DNA from 3 places in the Micrococcus antarcticus genome. Region 1 is predicted to be linked to each of the others. Evidence: predicted binding sites of a transcription regulator. Region 1 holds the regulator's gene; each other region holds the start of a gene.
What was found. Region 1 encodes HrcA, which represses chaperone genes, less so after heat shock. Its sites were predicted from a motif close to TTNGCACTCGNNNNNNNCGAGTGCNAA; they were not measured.
Positions count from the first base shown of each region.

Region 1 (4,207 bases):
CGCCCCCGCCGCCAGGTGGAACAGCGGCGCGGTCACAGGTTCTTCAGGTTCTCCCGCAGGCGGGCGAACACGCCCCGCTGCTGCGGGGCGCCGTGGACCACGTCCTCGCCGCGGATCTCGGCCAGGCGCGTGAGGAGCTCGCGCTCCTCGCCGGTGATGTCCGTGGGGGTGGTGACGACCACGTCCACCTTGAGGTCGCCGCGACCGGAGCCGCGCAGCCGGCCCACGCCGAGGCCGTGCAGCGTCTCCACGTGCCCGGACTGGGTGCCCGGCTCCAGGGTCACGCTCTGCTTGCCGTCCAGGGTGTCGAGGGTGATGCTCGTCCCGAGGGCGGCGGCGGCCATCGGGACCGTCACGGTGGTGGCCAGGTGGTCGCCCTCGCGGCGGAAGACGGGGTCCGGGCGCACGGCGATCTCCACGAAGAGGTCGCCGTTCGGGCCGCCGGCGGGGCCGGCCTCTCCGCGGCCGGCGAGGTGGATGCGGGTGCCGTCGTCCACGCCGGCGGGGATGCGCAGGGTGAGGGGGCGCTCCGTGCGCACTCGTCCCTGGCCCGAGCACTCGGTGCAGGGGGTGGGGATCACGGTGCCGAAGCCGCGGCACGCCGGGCACGCCTCGGTGGCCATCACGGTGCCGAGCATCGAGCGCATCGGCCGCTGCACCATGCCGCGGCCGTGGCAGGTCTCGCAGGTCTCGGGGTCGGTGCCGGGCTCGCAGCACGAGCCCTCGCATCGCTCGCAGCGCACGGCCGTGTCCAGGTGGAGGGTCTGCTCGCTGCCGAACACGGCGTCCTTGAGGTCGATCTGCGCGGTGACGAGCGCGTCCTGTCCCCGGCGCGTCCGGCTCGCGGGGCCCCGGCCGGCGCCGCCCGCCGCGGACATGAAGGTCTCGAAGATGTCGGCGAAGCCGCCACCGCCGAAGCCGCCGAAGCCGCCGCCGAACCCGGCGGAGCCGTTCTCGTTGCCGGTGGTGTCGTAGCTGCGGCGCTTGTCCTCGTCCGAGAGGACCTCGTAGGCGTGGGAGATGCGCTTGAACTGCTCCGCGGCCTCCGGGCTGGGGTTCACGTCCGGGTGGTGGGTGCGCGCCAGCTTGCGGTACGCGCGGCGGATCTCCTCGGTGCTGGCGTCGCGGCTGACGCCGAGGGTCTCGTAGTGGTCGGACACGGTGGGGGCACTTCCTTCGCGGGGGTCGAGGTCAGGGGGTGAGGATGCGGGAGAGGTAGCGGGCGATCGCGCGGACGGAGGCCATGGTGCCGGGGTAGTCCATGCGCGTGGGGCCCACCACGCCCACCTTGGCGACGGCGCCCGGCCCATAGGCGGCGGCCACCACGGAGGTGTCCGCGAGCGAGCCGGCGTTCTCGGAGCCGATCCGCACGGACACCCCGTGCGCGTCCTGCTCCATCTCCGTGAGCAGGCGCAGCAGCACCACCTGCTCCTCGAGGGCCTCCAGGATCGGTCCGATCGAGGCGCCGAAGTCCCCCGTGGAGCGGGCCAGGTTGGCGGTGCCCGCCATGACGATCCGGTCCTGTCGGCCCGCCTCCAGGAGGCTGCGGACCGCGCCGACGAGCGCGTCCGCCGTGGGACGCTGCTCCGGCCGCACACCCGTGACGGCCGCGTCCAGCAGGGCGGCGGCCTGCCCGGCCCCTCGGCCGATCATCGCCTGGAGCAGGAGCAGGCGCAGCGCGGCGAGGTCATCCTCCGCCACGAGACGCTCGAGTGGGACCACCCGCTGGTCCACCCGGCCGGTGGAGAGGATGAGCACGGCGAGCACGCGCGTGGGCGTCAGGGAGACGAGCTCGAGGTGGCGCACGGTCGAGCCGTCCTCGTGCGGGAACTGGGCGACGGCCACCTGGTGGGTCAGCTGGGCGAGGAGGCGCACGGTGGCCTCCATCATGTGCTCCGTGTCCTGCTCCGAGTCCAGCAGTGCCTGCACGGCTCGGCGCTCGGCCGGAGAGAGGGGCTTGACCTCGGAGATGCGGTCCACGAACACGCGGTAGCCCTTGTCCGTGGGCACCCGCCCCGCGGAGGTGTGGGGGGCCACGATCAGACCCTCCTCCTCGAGGGCGGCCATGTCGTTGCGCACCGTGGCCGAGGAGACGCCCAGCGCGTGACGCTCGACGATGGCCTTGGAGCCCACGGGCTCGCTGAGGGCCACGTAGTCCTCCACGATGGCCTGGAGCACCTGCAGTCGGCGCGGCTGCTCCGTCATGACGGTCTCCTTCCCTCCGATGTCTGGCACTCGCCACATCCAAGTGCCAATCCTACCGCCCTTGGTACCGTGCCCGACATGGACTGGAGCACGTGGGGCCCCGCGGGCCACGATTCCCTGACCCGACCGCCGGCGCGGCGCACCCCCGAGGTGCCGGCCTCCCCCGGCGTCGTGGTGGAGGACGTCGGCTCGGGGTTCACCGGCGCCGTCGTGCGCACGGAGCGCTCCGGCGGCGTGCACGTGGTGGTCCTGGAGGACCGCCGCGGCGTCCGCCGCTCCTTCCCCCTGGGCGGCGGATTCTGGATCGACGGCGAGCCCGTCACCCTCACCCCCGCGACGACGACGGCGTCGCGCGCGCCCGCCCGGACGGCGTCGGGATCCCGCCGCGTGGAGGGGGTCCGGGCGCGCACCGCCCGCGCGTCGCGGATCTGGGTGGAGGGCGTGCACGACGCCGAGCTCGTCGAGAAGGTCTGGGGCGAGGACCTGCGCCTCGAGGGGATCGTCGTGGAGCCGCTGCACGGCGTGGACGACCTGGCCGGGGCGATCCGTGAGTTCTCCCCCGGCCCCCGGCGCCGCCTGGGCATCCTCGTGGACCACCTCGTGACGGGCTCGAAGGAGGAGCGGATCGCCGCGGAGGCGATGCGAGTGCCCGGGGCGGCCGGCAACGTGCTCATCCTGGGCCACCCCTACGTGGACGTCTGGCAGGTCGTCAAGCCCGCCGTGCTCGGCATCGAGGCCTGGCCCGTGGTCCCGCGCGGCCAGGACTGGAAGACCGGCGTGCTGAAGGGCCTGGGCTGGCCCCACGGCACGAAGGAGGCCACCGGACTGGGCTGGAAGCGGCTGCTCTCCCACGTCACCACGTACGCGGACCTCGAGCCGTCCCTGCTGGGCCGGGTCGAGGAGCTCATCGACTTCCTCACCGCGGAGGACCGTGGCTGAGCACGCCGGGGCGCCGGCTCCGCCTCCCGTCGCCGCGCTACACTGATCGGGCCCCGCGCCCGCCCCGTGCGGCCGGGACCTTGCCGCCCCTCAGGAGGATCCGCCGTGAACACCACCCCGCCGCAGACCGGCCAGCCCCGTGCCGCGGCCTGGGTGGCCTCCGCCGGCACCGAGGGCGGACCCCTCAGCGCGAAGCAGGACCGAGACCGCGCCGCCTTCGGGCACCTGAGCGTGGCGCTGGGATGTCTCGGACCGCTGCTCGTGTGGCTGCGCTACCGTGACCGCGGACCGTTCACCGCGCAGGAGGCCAAGGAGGCGCTGAACTTCTCCGTGCCGCCCACGCTGCTGGTGGTGCTCTTCCTGCTCCTGGGCGCCCTCCCGGTCATCGGGCCGATTCTCGCGATCCTCGGCGCCCTCACCTGGGTGGCCATGTCCTGCTACGGCGTCATGGGGGCCGCGAACGTGTCGAAGGGCCGCCCCTTCCGCTACCCGTTCAACCTGCGCGTCCTGCGCTGAGCCGCACCGCGCTCGGCGTCAGAAGCCGGCCAGGTCCCGGACGATCCGGTCGTTGCGCAGCCGCCCCTCGAGGGTCGGCACGATCCGCCCGGACAGGGCGGCACGGCCGTCCACGAGCCCGTCCGCGATGAGGGCGGCCACGAGGTCCCGCAGCCGGGCGCCGTCGTCGCCGGCCGCGGCGAACCCCTCCTCCACCTCGGCGAGGCCCAGTCCCGTGGACGTGCGGGCGGCGAGCATCACCCGCTCGAGCCGGCGCGCCGGCGCATCGGGGATCTCCCGGCCCACAGCCGGGGTCACGCCCGTGGCCAGGCGCTGCGCGTACGCGGCGGGGTGCTTCGCGTTCCAGAAGCGCACGCCCGCCAGGTGCGAGTGCGCGCCGGGCCCCACGCCCCACCAGTCCTGGTCCTCCCAGTAGGCCACGTTGTGCCGCGCCCGGTGGACGCCCGTCCCCTCCGGGTCCCGCGCCCAGTTGGAGACCTCGTACCAGCGGTAGCCGGCCGTGGCGAGCATCCGGTCGGCCAGGACGTACTTGTCGGCCTGGTCGTCC
Region 1 is NZ_CP085253.1:531,713-535,919, forward strand. Features, by position in the region: gene LG274_RS02515 (16S rRNA (uracil(1498)-N(3))-methyltransferase) at 1-36, opposite strand, end outside; gene dnaJ (molecular chaperone DnaJ) at 33-1,160, opposite strand; gene hrcA (heat-inducible transcriptional repressor HrcA) at 1,192-2,205, opposite strand; gene LG274_RS02530 (DUF3097 domain-containing protein) at 2,284-3,144, shown strand; gene LG274_RS02535 (DUF4870 domain-containing protein) at 3,250-3,660, shown strand; gene hemW (radical SAM family heme chaperone HemW) at 3,679-4,207, opposite strand, start outside.

Region 2 (4,207 bases), 520 kb from region 1:
CCGCGCCGCCGACGAGCTGGGCCGCACCGTGGTGATCGTGCTGCACGACATCAACTTCGCCGCGCACTACGCCGACCACATCGTGGCCATGGGCGACGGCCAGGTGGTGGAGACGGGCTCGCCCCACGAGATCATGCGCCCCGAGGTCCTCGAGCGGATCTTCAAGACGCCGTGCCACGTGGTGGAGGGGCCGGCCGGCCCGCTCGCCGTCTACTACTGAGCGGGGCTGGGCGGGGCTGGAGCTGGGCGGGGCGGGGCTGAGCTGGGCTGAGCTGCCGTCGGCCGCCCGTGTGGTCTCCGGTCCCTCCATCCGACGCCCACACCCTCCGAGAGACGCCCACACCCTCCCAGAGACCCCCACACCCTCCCAGAGACGCCCACACCCTCCCAGAGTGGTCACAACACGCCGTCTCAACTCTCGGCAGGCGGCGCGTCGTGACCACTCTGCGAGGTGGACTCCGGGCGCGGGTCGATGCGATGCCCCGCCGCCCGCCGTCCGAGAATGACCTCGACCAGCCGTCGGCAGGCCTCACGGTGATCCTCGGCCGTCACCCGCAGGGGAGCGACCCCCCGCGCGAGGAGCCAGCGGTCCCGCCGGGCGTCCCGGGCCTGCTGCTCCCGCGCGAGGTGATGCGCGCCGTCGTACTCGAGGGCGACGGCGCCGTCGGCGTAGTACAGGTCCACCTCGGGACACTGGGGATCGGCGGCGTCGAGGCGGAACTGCAGGATGGGTTCGCCCAGCCCCGCAGCGATCAGATCGAGCCGCACACGCGTCTCCAGGGGAGAGTCCGACCCCACGCGCACCTGCGCCAGCGCCCGTCGCGCCGCATCGATGCCCGGTACACCACCCAGCGCCGCCACGACGGCGGCCAGCCCCTCCGGAGTCGACGCCGGCTCGCGTCGTCCTCGCCGCGACCATGGCCGGGCGAGCAGGTGGTCGCCGGCGGCGATGAGGTCCTCGGGCGTCCACGGAGCGCCGCGCGTGCACAGGTCCGCCCAGGTCCGCTCCGGCGTGGTGGCCCGCAGCCCGTGGACGGCACCCACGTGGTGCGCTGGAAGATCCCGACGGTGCGGGGCGACGCCCTCGCGCCGCAGCCGCTGCCCCGGCGGGAGCGTGACGTGGACGAGGCTGGAGGGGGCCGCGGCGTGCGGGGTCGGCATGCCGTGCAGATGAGCCGCGGTGTCGTGGGAGAGCACCGCCGCACCGCGTCGGCGCAGCAGGGCGGCGAGGACAGCACCGCTCCATCCGTGGCCCGGTTCGGCCAGGCCGACGTCCGCCCATGACGGGCCGGGAGACTCCGCGCGGACCCGCACGCCGTGCAGGGGAGTGGAGAGGTCAGCGCGTCGCAGCCGTTGAGGGGGCACCCCCGCTGTCCGCGCTTCAGCTGTGGTGAACGCAGGAGGCAGGGGAGGAAGGCCCGAGGGCGGCGTCGGCGACATGGCCGAAGCCTCGGCGCAGCGGGACCGTGCGACGCTCGCGGTGAGCACATCTGGGGATGGGGCAGCCCGCCGTCGGCCGCTGTGCAGGGGGCGTTGCGTGTCCGCTCCGGGGGAGGGTGGCCCCGCCTCCCTCCCGACGACCCCTATGGCTCTCCCGCCCTGTTTCCCGCCCCCGCCTCGCCCCGGCCCCGGCCCCGCCGCCCGGCCCCGCCGCCCGGCCCCGTCCCCGCCGCCCCGCCCCCCGCAGGATGGTCGCAACACGCCGCCTGAACTTCTTGCAGACGGCGTGTTGTGACCACCCTGGAACCGGGTCCATACGGCAAGGGGCCAGGAGTGGGCGCTGACGACTCGAGCCGCGCGGCGAGTCGGCGAGCGGACCCCGCCGCCGGACGCGGCTGGCACTCGTGTTGAAGGAGTGCCAAGGCCCGGAGTAGAGTCGACACTGGCACTCGGGGGTACCGGGTGCCAACGCCCGAGGATGGGCCCTGCGGCACCGCGACGACGGAGGGTCTCCACGCCCGTGGCACCCCCTGAGACCACGTCAACGCAGACTCGGCGGCCCTGTCGCCGGCCCGCACGTCGAACAAGAAGGAGTGTGCAGCATGTCCGTTGCCATCAAGCCCCTCGAGGACCGCATCGTCGTCCGCCCGCTGGAGGCCGAGCAGACCACCGCCTCCGGCCTCGTCATCCCGGACACCGCCAAGGAGAAGCCCCAGGAGGGCCAGGTCGTGGCCGTGGGCCCGGGCCGCGTCGCCGAGAACGGCAGCCGCGTGCCGGTGGACGTCGCCGAGGGCGACGTCGTCCTGTACTCCAAGTACGGCGGCACCGAGGTCAAGGTCGGCGGCGAGGAGTACCTCGTCCTCTCCGCCCGCGACGTGCTGGCCATCGTCACCAAGTGACCCCCGCGCGTCGGGCCCGGTGAGCGGAGCGCACCCCACCGGTGCGCCGCCCCGGGCCCGACGCGTCCCGCACTCCCCGAAGACTTCCTGAACCGAAAGGAGCGTCCGTCATGGCCAAGCAGCTGGCATTCAACGACGACGCACGCCGCGCCCTCCAGGCCGGCATCGACAAGCTCGCCGACACCGTCAAGGTGACGCTCGGCCCCAAGGGCCGCAATGTGGTGCTCGACAAGGCGTGGGGTGCCCCCACCATCACCAACGACGGCGTCACGATCGCCCGTGAGATCGAGCTGGACGACCCCTACGAGAACATGGGCGCCCAGCTCGCCAAGGAGGTCGCCACCAAGACCAACGACATCGCGGGCGACGGCACCACCACCGCCACCGTGCTGGCCCAGGCCCTCGTGAACGAGGGCATGCGCCAGGTCGCCGCCGGCGCCGCGCCGAACGACGTCAAGAAGGGCATCGAGGCGGCCGTGTCCGCCGTCGAGAAGCGCCTGCTGGAGAACGCCCGCCCGGTCGAGGGCAAGAACGTGGCCCACGTGGCCGCCATCTCCGCGCAGTCGGACGAGGTCGGCGAGCTGCTGGCCCGCGCCTTCGACACCGTGGGCACCGACGGCGTCATCACCATCGAGGAGTCCTCCACCACCTCGACGGAGCTGGACGTCACCGAGGGCATGCAGTTCGACAAGGGCTACCTGTCCCCGTACATGGTCACCGACGCCGAGCGTCAGGAGGCCGTGCTCGAGGACCCGTACATCCTCATCAACTCCGGCAAGATCTCCAACGTGCAGGAGCTGCTGCCCCTGCTGGAGAAGGTCCTGCAGTCCAACCGCCCGCTGTTCGTGATCGCGGAGGACGTCGAGGGCGAGGCCCTGTCCACCCTCGTGGTCAACAAGATCCGCGGCACCCTGAACGTCGTGGCCGTGAAGGCCCCGGGCTTCGGCGACCGCCGCAAGGCCATGATGCAGGACATCGCGATCCTCACCGGCGCCCAGGTGGTCTCCCCGGACCTCGGCATGAAGCTCGAGCAGGCCGACCTCGACGTGCTCGGCACCGCCCGCCGCATCACCGTGTCCAAGGACAACTCCACGATCGTGGACGGCGGCGGTGAGAAGGCCGACGTGGACGCCCGCGTCTCCCAGATCAAGGCCGAGGTCGCCGCGACCGACTCCGACTGGGACCGCGAGAAGCTGCAGGAGCGCCTCGCCAAGCTCGCCGGTGGCATCGGCGTGATCCGCGTGGGCGCCGCCACCGAGGTGGAGCTCAAGGAGCGCAAGCACCGCATCGAGGACGCCGTGTCCTCCACGCGTGCCGCGCTCGAGGAGGGCATCGTCGCCGGCGGCGGCACCGCCCTCATCAACGCCCTCTCCGTCCTGGACGAGGACGCCGACGTGCAGGCCCTCACCGGGGACGCCGCCGCGGGCGTGGAGATCGTGCGCAAGGCGCTCAAGCAGCCGCTGCGCTGGATCGCCCAGAACGCGGGCGAGGACGGCTACGTCGTCGTCTCCAAGGTCGCCGAGCTGGAGCCGAACCACGGCTACAACGCGAAGACGGGCGTGTACGGCGACCTCCTCGCCGACGGCGTGATCGACCCCGTGAAGGTCACCCGCTCCGCGCTGGCCAACGCGGCGTCCATCGCGGCGCTCGTGCTCACCACCGAGACCCTCGTGGCGGACAAGCCCGAGGACGAGGACGAGCACGGCCACCAGCACTGAGCTGAGTGACGACGCCGGCAGGGCCGGCTCCCTCACGACGACGGCCCGTCATCTGCGCGCGCAGATGACGGGCCGTTTCGCGCCTCCGCACCTGTGCCCGCTTCCGTTGGCGCACCGGGGCGCTCCGCGGCCGCGTCCTTGACGCAACGG
Region 2 is NZ_CP085253.1:1,052,478-1,056,684, reverse strand. Features, by position in the region: gene LG274_RS04850 (ABC transporter ATP-binding protein) at 1-220, shown strand, start outside; gene LG274_RS04845 (hypothetical protein) at 412-1,314, opposite strand; gene groES (co-chaperone GroES) at 2,043-2,339, shown strand; gene groL (chaperonin GroEL) at 2,450-4,057, shown strand.
Region 2: groES (co-chaperone GroES) is a predicted target of HrcA. The motif match lies at 1,836-1,862, and genes of this name have one in related genera.

Region 3 (4,207 bases), 930 kb from region 1:
TCCCGCGCGCCCCTCGGCGGTCTCACGGAGCAGGAACGGGCCGTCCTCGACCTCGAGGCCGCGACCTGGCGGCACACCGGCGCGAAGGACCACGCGATCCGGGAGCGCCTCGGACTGGCGCCGACCGCCTACTATCAGGTGTTGAACGGACTGCTGGATCGCGAGGCCGCCCTGGCCTACCGCCCCCTCCTCGTCCGTCGCCTGCTGCGCACGCGCGGCACCCGGCGACGGGCGATCAGGAGGCCCGTGACTCCCTCGTCCACCGCTCCCGCTTCCCCCCGCCAGGAGAACTGACCGATGGCATACCGGCCCGACCGCTTCGACGACGTCCCCGAGTACACCGACCAGCGCGGCGCGCACCGCGCGTCCTTCGCACCGGCCGCCGCCGGCGCCACCGCCGCGTCCGGCGGCGCAGGCGGGGGCGCTCTCCGCCCGCTGCTGCTGCTCGCCGGGCTCGTGCTGCTCGCGGGCCTGTTCCTGGGTGTGATCCTGCCGTGGCTCACCGGCGGGGACGACCGCCCGACGGCCGGCGCGGCGGACTCCTCGTCCTCCTCGGCGCCCACGAACAGCACGACCGAGGCCCCGGCCTCCTCCTCCGAGGCCGCCGCGTCCTCGACCGAGCCTGCCCCGCCCTCCGCGACCACGGACGCGTCGAGCACCGGGCCCGCTCCGGCCGCCGAGTCCTCCCGTGCCGCGCAGGAGTCCGCCGCCCAGGCGTCCCGTGACGCGGAGGCCTCCCGCGCCGCCGAACAGTCCTCCGCTGCCGCGCAGGCCGCCGAGTCCTCCCGTGCCGCGCAGGCCGCCGAGTCCTCCTCCGCCGCGCAGGCCGCCGAGTCCTCCCGTGCCGCGCAGGAGTCCGCCGCCCAGGCGTCCCGTGACGCGGAGGCCTCCCGCTCCGCCGCCGCGTCGGCCGAGGCCGCCCGCGCCGCCGAGGCATCGCGCTCCCAGGCTGCCGAGGCATCGCGCTCCCAGGCTGCCGAGGCCTCCCGCTCGCAGGCTGCCTCGGCGTCGCGCTCGCAGGCCGCCGAGGCGTCCCGCAAGGCCGAGGCCTCCCGTGCCGCCGCAGCGGCGAAGAGCACCCGTGTGACGGTGTACAACGCAACCCGCATCAACCGCCTGGCCGCCCGCAACGCGCAGGAGCTCAAGAACGCCGGCTTCACGTCGGTGTCCGCCCAGAACTGGAGCGGCCCCCGCGTGGGCGCCTCCACCGTGATGTACAACCGCTCCGGGGACAAGGCCGCCGCCGAGGCCGTCGGCCGCGAGCTGGGCCTCCCCGTCGTCCAGAGCCCGAACCTGCAGGTCGACGGCGTCGCCGTCGTCGTCACCGGCTGACCCCGTCGGCGGCGCGTCCGCCGACGCTGTGCGACCCCCGTGGGCGCCACCCCCTGAGGGGACGGCGCCCACGGGGGTCGCGTGCATCCGGACCCGCGCGCCGTCCTCGTGTCGTCCGCCCGGTGCGGATGCGGGCGAACGACGCCCCAGCCTTTTGCACTCTCCCGGGGAGAGTGCTCATAATGGGGTTAGCACTCCGAAGGTGGGACTGCCAGTCGTACCCCGGCCGGCACCCCCGTGGAGGAGGACCTGTCCATCGGTGAGGCCCCGTTCCGGGCCGTCCGTCGCGGGCATCGGTGCGGGTCAGCCACCAGCAAGGAACGTGACGTCCAGAAAGGACATGCACTCATGGCCAAGACCATCGCATTCGACGAAGAGGCCCGCCGCGGTCTGGAGAAGGGTCTGAACACCCTCGCGGACGCCGTGAAGGTGACGCTCGGCCCCCGCGGCCGCAACGTGGTGCTCGAGAAGAAGTGGGGCGCCCCCACCATCACCAACGACGGCGTGTCCATCGCCAAGGAGATCGAGCTCGAGGACCCCTACGAGAAGATCGGCGCGGAGCTCGTCAAGGAGGTCGCCAAGAAGACCGACGACGTCGCCGGCGACGGCACCACCACCGCCACCGTGCTCGCCCAGGCGCTCGTGCGCGAGGGCCTGCGCAACGTGGCCGCCGGCGCCGATCCGCTCTCCCTGAGGCGCGGCATCGAGAAGGCCGTCGAGGCCGTCACCGCCGAGCTGCTCTCCGCGTCCCGCGAGATCGAGACCAAGGAGCAGATCGCCGCCACCGCGTCCATCTCCGCCGCCGACCCGCAGATCGGCGCCCTCATCGCCGAGGCGCTGGACAAGGTCGGCAAGGAGGGCGTCATCACCGTCGAGGAGTCCAACACCTTCGGCCTCGAGCTCGAGCTCACCGAGGGCATGCGGTTCGACAAGGGCTACATCTCCGGCTACTTCGTCACGGACACGGACCGCCAGGAGGCCGTCCTCGAGGATCCCTACATCCTCATCGTGAACTCCAAGATCTCCACCGTGAAGGACATGGTGGCGATCCTCGAGAAGGTCATGCAGTCCGGCAAGCCGCTGCTGATCATCGCCGAGGACGTCGACGGCGAGGCCCTGGCCACGCTGGTGGTCAACAAGATCCGCGGCACCTTCAAGTCCGTGGCCGTGAAGGCTCCGGGCTTCGGCGACCGCCGCAAGGCCATGCTCGCCGACATCGCCATCCTCACCGGCGGCCAGGTCATCTCCTCCGAGGTCGGCCTCTCCCTGGAGAACGCCACCCTCGACCTGCTGGGCACCGCCCGCAAGGTGGTCATCACCAAGGACGAGACCACCATCGTGGAGGGTGCCGGCGACGCCGAGCAGATCGCCGGCCGCGTGGCCCAGATCCGCGCCGAGATCGAGAACACCGACTCGGACTACGACCGCGAGAAGCTCCAGGAGCGCCTCGCCAAGCTGGCCGGCGGCGTGGCCGTCATCAAGGCCGGCGCGGCCACCGAGGTGGAGCTCAAGGAGCGCAAGCACCGCATCGAGGACGCCGTGCGCAACGCCAAGGCGGCCGTGGAGGAGGGCATCGTCGCAGGCGGCGGCGTGGCCCTGATCCAGGCCGGCGCGAAGGCGTTCGAGGGCCTGCAGCTCGAGGGCGACGAGGCCACCGGCGCGAACATCGTCAAGGTCGCCATCGAGGCCCCGCTGAAGCAGATCGCCTTCAACGCGGGCATGGAGCCGGGCGTCGTGGCGGACAAGGTCAAGACCCTCGAGGCCGGCCACGGCCTGAACGCCGCCACCGGCGAGTACGAGGACCTGCTGGCCGCGGGCATCAACGACCCGGTCAAGGTGACCCGCTCCGCCCTGCAGAACGCCGCGTCCATCGCGGGCCTGTTCCTCACCACCGAGGCCGTCGTGGCCGACAAGCCGGAGAAGAACCCGGCCGGCGGTGCCGAGGGCATGGACCCGATGGGCGGCATGGGCGGCATGATGTGACCACCCGCTGAGCCCGCCCGGTCCTCCCGGGCGCCCAGCACGCGAGGCCCGTCTTCCCGATCCGGGGAGGCGGGCCTCGCCGTGTCGGCTCAGGAGCGCAGGGCCTCCAGCTCGCGGCGCAGGTTCAGACGCGCCGGCTGCTCCCAGCGGGCGCGGCCGGTGGCGGTGGCGTAGAGGTGCTCGGCGGAGAGCAGGTGCTGGAGGACGGCAGCCCTCCCGGTGCGCCAGTGCGCGTCAGCGACGTGCGCGAAGTCCGCGCGCACGGCCTCGACGTAGCCGTCATACCCCTGGGGGGAGCTGCCGAGCACCGCGAGGTCCGCGTCGCTCAGAGCAGCCCCGGCGGGGTCGCCCGGGGCTGGGCGGTGGTCCACGGTGAGCAGCACGAGCCGCTCGACCTCGGCGACGAGGGCGGTGGGCACCCGCAGCCGCGGATCGCCGAGCAGGTGGAGGGCGAGCTCGGCCGAGTCCGCCTCGTCCTGGCCGGGGTCGGCCGTCTGGTCCGCCGCGTAGACGGCGTCGTGGAACCAGGCCGCCAGACGCACGGCGCGGGGGTCCGCCCCGAGGTCCTCACCAGCGGCGTCGAGCTCGTCCAGCGCCTCGAGCACGGCGAGCAGGTGCGCGGGGGAGTGGTAGTGGCGGTGCTCCTCGGCCCACCGCGTCAGCAGCTCCTGACCCGTCGCGAGCACCGCGTCCGGGTGGGCACCGGCCCCCGCGAAGAGCCGCTCCCAACGGCGGCGCAGCACCGGGGCGATCCGCGCCGGCCGGCGTCGGGCCGGAACGCGCAGGCCCGATCGGACGAGGCGCCGGACCAGCTCCGCGCCGCTGACCTCCTCCGCCCCTGCCGCCACGAGGTCCGCGTGGCGGTGCGCAGGCACGTCGTAGTGGTCCAGGT
Region 3 is NZ_CP085253.1:2,210,552-2,214,758, forward strand. Features, by position in the region: gene LG274_RS10330 (DUF3263 domain-containing protein) at 1-294, shown strand, start outside; gene LG274_RS10335 (LytR C-terminal domain-containing protein) at 298-1,332, shown strand; gene groL (chaperonin GroEL) at 1,681-3,315, shown strand; gene LG274_RS10345 (DUF4031 domain-containing protein) at 3,405-4,207, opposite strand, start outside.
Region 3: groL (chaperonin GroEL) is a predicted target of HrcA. The motif match lies at 1,521-1,547, and genes of this name have one in related genera.